2 regions of the Pseudomonas sp. GD03875 genome follow, and region 1 is predicted to be linked to the other one. Evidence: predicted binding sites of a transcription regulator. Region 1 holds the regulator's gene; the other holds the start of a gene.
The links. The regulator LexA, encoded in region 1, represses DNA repair genes until DNA is damaged. The targets are predictions, from matches to a motif close to CTGTNTNNNNANACAG.

Region 1 (3,405 bases):
CTGGCGCGGGTCTTCGATGTTGCGGGCGAACAGGATCAGGCCGCCCACCTCGGGCTGGCGCAGAATCCGGCGGTCCTCGGCGGTCAGCCAGGTGCCTTGGATGTCCAGCATCAGGGAACCAAACAGGGTCGTCACAAGGGAATCCTCAAGCGAGATCGGTCGTCGCCCACTGCGGGCACGGCGCCTCGTCGATCATCACCGCGCAATGCGGCGGTACGTGGAGGTATAGGTCCAGCAGGTCGGCGTTGCGCAGGCGCACACAGCCGTGGGAGAGCGGCACGCCCATGGGCTGGGTGTCCGGCGTGCCGTGCAGGTAAATGTAGCGGCGGAAGGTGTCGACCTGGCCCAGGCGGTTGATACCGCGCTCGCAGCCGCTGAGCCAGAGGATGCGGGTGAGAATCCAGTCGCGGCCGGGGAATTGCACATCCAATGCCTCGGACCAGACTTCGCCGGTCCAGCGCCGCCCGCGCAGCACCGCGCCCAGGGGCAGGCCGTCGCCGATCTTCGCCCGCACCTGATGCCGGCCACGGGGCGTGCAGTTGGAACCGCCGAGTTCGCCGGGCCCGTTGAGGGCGGTGGAGACGGGCAGGCGCACGACCAGTTGCCCGTCGGCAAAGCCGTACAGGCGCTGGTCGGCGATGGAGATATGCAGGAAGTCGAGCGGGCGCATGGGCCGCTAGCTTAGCCCATCGCTCCGCTCGGGCACAGCGTCAGAGCGCCTTGGCGGCGACCTGCGACTTGGTCCGCGGCTTGAACTGGGCGGTGGCGAGCACGTCGTCGCTGACCCCACTCTCGGCACGCATGCCGGCGGCGAGGAACGGGACCATCAGGCGCATCACCTGCTCGATGGAGGTATCCACGCCAAAATCGTTCTCGGCGATGGCGCGCAGCGCCTTGATCCCGGACATGCTGAACGCCGCGGCACCCAGCATGAAGTGCACGCGCCAGAAGATTTCCAGCGGCGGCAGCCTGGGCGCGGCCTCGTTGAGCAGCAGCATGTAGCGGCGAAACACCTTGCCGTACACCTCCTCCAGATACTTGCGCAGATGACCCTGGCTCTGGCTGAAGGCCAGGCCGAGCAGACGCATGAAGATGGAGAGGTCGTTACCGCTGCGCGGCTTCACCGCCAGGGCCTGCTCCACGAGCATTTCCAGCAGATCTTCGAGACTGGCCTTGGCGTCCGGCTTGGCGAGGCGGCGGTCCAGTTCGCGCTCCAGGCTGATGCAGAACGGCCCGAGGAAGCGGGAGAACACCGCCTGGATCAGCGCCTTCTTGGAGCCGAAGTGATAGTTCACAGCAGCCAGGTTGACTCCGGCCTTGCTGGTGATCAGACGTAGCGAGGTCTCGGCGAAGCCCTTCTCCGCGAACAGCTGTTCCGCGGCATCCAGTATGCGCTCGACAGTTTCCGATTGAGCCATGAGATATACACCTGACAAACACTTGTTTGAAACATACGTTTCAGCTTGTGGGCCTGTCAAGCGGGACGGTGACTTTCATGGCTGATCGGTCAGGCATTTAACCATAGCCGAATGAAGGTAAATGTCGGCGCGCTCCGCCAGGCGGCATGAATGACCCTCCAACCGCAACGCAAAGAAAGATTGCCAGCGCCGAATCACTGTATATAATCACAGCAACTGTATAAACAGACAGACCGCCCGCATGCTCAAACTGACGCCGCGACAATCCGAAATCCTCGCCTTCATCAAGCGCTGCCTGGAAGACAACGGCTACCCGCCGACCCGGGCCGAGATCGCGCAGGAACTGGGCTTCAAGTCCCCCAACGCCGCCGAGGAGCACCTCAAGGCGCTGGCCCGCAAGGGCGCGATCGAGATGACGCCCGGCGCCTCGCGCGGCATCCGCATCCCCGGCTTCGAGCCGGCCGCCGCGGAAGAGGAAGGCCTGCCGGTGATCGGCCGGGTCGCAGCCGGCGCCCCCATCCTCGCCCAGCAGAACGTGGAAGATTCCTGCAAGATCAATCCGGAGTTCTTCCATCCCAAGGCCGACTACCTGTTGCGCGTGCGTGGCATGAGCATGAAGGACATCGGCATCCTCGACGGCGACCTGCTGGCCGTGCACACCACCCGCGAGGCCCGCAACGGCCAGGTCGTGGTGGCGCGCATCGACGACGAGGTCACGGTCAAGCGCTTCCAGCGCACCGGCAACAAGGTCCTGCTGATCGCCGAGAACCCCGAGTTCGCCCCCATCGAAGTCAATCTCGAAGAACAGGACCTGGTGATCGAAGGCCTGAGCGTAGGCGTGATCCGCCGCTGAGAACCAAGGAGAGCTTCATGCAGTTCCCGCAGTCGCTGAATACTTCGCAACTCCCGCTGTTCCAGGCCTTCATCGGCAACACCCTGCCGCTGCTCGAAGAGCCCGTGGAGGCGCCCTGGCTCGACGAGCCGGAGCCTTTCAGCGAACTGCGCCTGTCAGGCTCCCTCGGTCATTGCCGGCACCTGCTGGGGCCGGTACTGCGCGAGCTCAGCCGCAATCAGGACGAACGCTGGCTCACCCTGGTCGCCCCACCCTCCTCCATCACCAATGCCTGGCTACGTGGTGCCGGCCTCGACCTGGGTCGCCTGCTGGTACTGCAACCACGTGCCGGCCAGGACGTGCTCGATCTCACGCGCGAGGCATTGCGCCTCGGCCGTAGCCATACCGTGGTGAGCTGGATCGACCTGCAGCCTGGCCAGCGGGCGAGCCTGACCAGCGCCGCGCGCCTGGGCAGTGCGCAGAGTCTGAATATTCGTCTGGATTGATGGGGTGATGCTTCGATAAGAGCCCGCTTGAGGACTCAGTGCAGCACGCGCGGCTGCTCTTCCTGCTCGATCTCGCCTTCGGCCAGCCGGCCGGCCATCTGCACGCCGACGTTGAGCATGGCCTTGGCCACCTCGACGTGATGCCCCTGGAGGAAGGCCTTGGCGTCCGCCGAGAAGTCCAGGGTCACCAGCACTTCCTCATCCTCGGCGCGGCGCAGAATGATGCGGCCGTCGGGCAGTTCGACGATTTCGAGAAAGGAAGTGGACATGTCGGGGTCTCCTGATAGGCCGCCAGTGTAACAGTCCCCACGCGAACGCCCTAGTCCAGCGGTAGGGCATCATGGATGCGCATCACAGAAAGCGCCTGTCGGCAGGCGATGGGCGGCCCCGCTCAGCACTCGCTCAGCGAGCCACGGTAACGCAGCACCAGTTGCTTCAACTGCTGGCGCCAGCTTTCCAGTTCTTCGCGACTCAACGGTTGCGGCTCTTCCTGGACGCTGACCGCAGTGATCAGCGGCAGGGTCGGATCGACCTTTGCGGTCTTCGGCGCCTGGGGTGGCTGGAACAGTTCGGCGTGGGCGGCCAGCAGGCGGGCCAGCCAGCTTTCCGGCTGCTGGGCGATCTCCAGCAATTCGGACAGCTCGGGGCT
Region 2 (3,405 bases), on a different contig from region 1:
AAGGCGCCCTTCGGGGCGCCTTTTTCGTTTCGGGTCTCTCAGGCCTGGGCCTTGGTCACCATCTTGCGCGCGTGGGCCAGGGATTCCTCGGTCAGGTCGACGCCGCCGAGCATGCGGGCGATTTCCTCGACCCGACCCTCCGGCGCCAGGCCGGTCACTGCCGTCTGAGTGCTTTCCTTGCCACGGGCCTTGTGCACGAACAGATGCTGGTGGCCCTGCGCGGCCACCTGGGGCAGGTGGGTCACGGTCAATACCTGGCCGCGCTCGCCGAGGCGGCGCAGCAACTGGCCGACCACCTCGGCGGTGGGGCCGCCGATGCCGACGTCGACTTCGTCGAACACCAGGGTCGGCACCCGCGAGGTCTGCGCGGTGATCACCTGGATCGCCAGGCTGATGCGTGATAGTTCCCCGCCTGAGGCGACCTTGGCCAGGGGTTTCAGCGGCTGGCCCGGGTTGGCGCTGACCAGGAACTCCACCTGCTCCAGGCCATGGGGCTGCAGTTCTTCCGCGTTGCCGGCCTGCAGCTGGATGCTGAAGCGGCCGCCAGGCATGCCCAGGGTCTGCATTTCCGCCTGGGCGGCTTCGGCCAGGCGGCTGGCGGCCTGCTGGCGCAGGGTGCTCAGCTCGGCAGCTTTTTCCTGGTAGTGGCGGGCGTAGGCGGCCAGTTCCTCGCCCAGGCGCTCCACCGCCTCGTCGTCGGCGTTGAGGCTTTCCAGTTCCTCCAGCAGGCGCTGCTGCAGTTCGGCCAGCTCGAAGGGTTGCACCCGATGCTTGCGCGCCAGGTTGTAGATGGCGTCCAGGCGCTCTTCCAGCAATTGCTGGCGCTGCGGGTCGGCGTCGAAGTGGTCGAGGAAGCGGTTCAGTTCGCCGACCGCCTCCTCCACCTGGATCTGCGCACTGGCCAGCAGGTTGGTCGCTTCGCCGAGAGCGCCAGGCTGACTGCTGAAGGCCGTGAGGCGATTGAGGCTGGCGGTGAGGGCGGAGAGCACGTTGCCGGCATCGCTCTCGCTGCACAGGTCGAGCACCTGGCGACAGGCGCCGAGCAGCTGTTCGGCATTGCTCAGGGCCTTGTGCTCCTGCTCCAGCTGTTCCAGCTCGTTGTCGCCCAGGGCCAGGTTCTCCAGTTCTTCCAACTGGTAGCTGAGCAACTGGTGGCGGGCGCGCTGCTCGTCACTGCTGGAGGAAAGGCGTTGCAGCTCCTGGCGCGTCTGACGCCAGCGCTGGGCCGCCAGCTGGACTTGGCGTGCCAGTTCCTGGCTGCCGGCGTACTCGTCGAGCAGGCGGCGGTGGGTGTCCGGCTTGAGCAGCGACTGGTGTTCGTGCTGGCTGTGGATGTCGATCAGCAGTTCGCCCAGGGCCTTGAGGTCGCCGAGCGGGCAGGGCGTGCCGTTGATGTAGCCGCGCGAGCGGCCCTCGCTGGTGATGACCCGGCGCAGGATGCACGGGCCGTCGTTGTCCAGGTCGCGCTCGGCGAGCCAGGCGCGGGCCTCGGCAATATCTTCCAGGTCGAAGCTGGCGAGGATGTCGGCCTTGTCGGCGCCGGGGCGTACCACGCCGCTGTCGCCGCGGTCGCCCAGGGCCAGGCCGAGGGCGTCGAGCATGATCGACTTGCCGGCGCCGGTCTCGCCGGTGATCACCGTCATGCCGCGTTCCAGTTCGAGATCCAGATGTTCGACGATGGCGTAGTTGTGAACGGACAGGTGCACCAGCATGGAGAGCGCTCCCAGAAAAGTTGTGCTGGCTATTTATACAGTGTTTTGTTTTGTCCCGGCAATAACCCTTGAAACCGTGCGACCGGCCCCCATATAGGCGGCAAGAAGCGCGGGCCATGACCCGCCGACGTTATAGACAGGAGGAAGCAATGGCAGACGAACAGACCCTGGACACGACGAACCCGGAAGAGCAACTGGCGCCCGAGGCGGCCGCCGGCGACGAGCTGGCTGCCCGCGTGCAGCTCCTCGAAGAGCAGCTGGCCGCGGCTCAGGACCAGTCCCTGCGCGTGGCCGCCGACCTGCAGAACGTGCGTCGTCGCGCCGAACAGGACGTGGAGAAGGCGCACAAGTTCGCCCTGGAGAAGTTCGCCAACGACCTGCTGCCGGTGGTCGACAGCCTGGAGCGCGGCCTGGAGATGAGCAGCGCCACCGACGAGGTGAGCAAGGCCATGCGCGAAGGTATCGAGCTGACCCTCAAGCTGTTCCACGACACCCTCAAGCGCTACCAGCTGGAGGCGGTCGATCCGCATGGCGCGCCGTTCAACCCGGAACACCACCAGGCGATGGCGATGGAAGAGAGCACCCATGTCGAGCCGAACACCGTGCTCAAGGTGTTCCAGAAGGGCTACCTGCTCAACGGCCGCCTGCTGCGCCCGGCCATGGTCGTGGTGAGCAAGTCGCCGACCACGCCGCCGCCCTCGATCGACGAGCAGGCTTGAAATCCGCCGGGCCACCCCCATTTCTGAGTCAAGCGTTTTATTGCTGCCGCCGCCCTAGAAACGAGGCGTCGGAAAATCCAAAGTTTCGGGAGAACATTCATGGGCAAAATCATCGGTATCGACCTGGGGACCACCAACTCCTGCGTCGCCATCCTGGAAAACGGTAACGTCAAAGTCATCGAGAACGCCGAGGGCGGTCGTACCACCCCGTCGATCATCGCCTACACCAACGACGGCGAGATTTTGGTCGGCCAGTCCGCCAAGCGTCAGGCGGTGACCAACCCGCACAACACTCTGTACGCGGTGAAGCGTCTGATCGGCCGCCGCTTCGACGAAGAAGTCGTGCAGAAAGACATCAAGATGGTCCCCTACAAGATCGCCAAGGCCGACAACGGTGACGCCTGGGTCGAAGTGAAGGGCCAGAAGATGGCGCCGCCGCAGATTTCCGCGGAAGTGCTGAAGAAGATGAAGAAGACCGCCGAGGACTACCTGGGCGAGGCCGTGACCGAGGCGGTGATCACCGTGCCGGCCTACTTCAACGACAGCCAGCGCCAGGCCACCAAGGACGCCGGCCGCATCGCCGGCCTGGACGTCAAGCGCATCATCAACGAACCGACTGCCGCGGCCCTGGCCTACGGCATGGACAAGGCCAAGGGCGACCACACCGTGATCGTCTATGACCTGGGTGGCGGTACCTTCGACGTGTCGGTGATTGAGATCGCCGAAGTCGACGGCGAGCACCAGTTCGAGGTTCTGGCCACCAACGGCGACACCTTCCTCGGTGGTGAGGACTTCGACCTGCGCCTGATCGACTATCTCGTCGACGAGTTCAAGAAAGAGTCCGGCATCGACCTGAAGGGCGATCCGCTGGCCATGCAGCGCCTGAAGGAAGCCGGCGAGAAGGCCAAGATCGAGCTGTCCTCGGCCCAGCAGACCGACGTCAACCTGCCGTACATCACTGCAGACCAGACCGG

Region 2: the regulator LexA is predicted to act here: its motif matches at 1,738-1,753, upstream of recN (DNA repair protein RecN).

The regions. Positions count from the first base shown of each region.
Region 1 covers NZ_JAOCCV010000001.1:33,335-36,739, forward strand. Annotated here, with positions in the region: gene nagZ (beta-N-acetylhexosaminidase) at 1-126, opposite strand, end outside; gene N5D30_RS00190 (L,D-transpeptidase) at 146-670, opposite strand; gene N5D30_RS00195 (TetR/AcrR family transcriptional regulator) at 711-1,418, opposite strand; gene lexA (transcriptional repressor LexA) at 1,660-2,271, shown strand; gene sulA (SOS-induced cell division inhibitor SulA) at 2,289-2,756, shown strand; gene N5D30_RS00210 (hypothetical protein) at 2,792-3,025, opposite strand; gene N5D30_RS00215 (DUF6586 family protein) at 3,148-3,405, opposite strand, start outside.
Region 2 covers NZ_JAOCCV010000007.1:194,990-198,394, reverse strand. Annotated here, with positions in the region: gene recN (DNA repair protein RecN) at 39-1,712, opposite strand; gene grpE (nucleotide exchange factor GrpE) at 1,829-2,431, shown strand; gene dnaK (molecular chaperone DnaK) at 2,531-3,405, shown strand, end outside.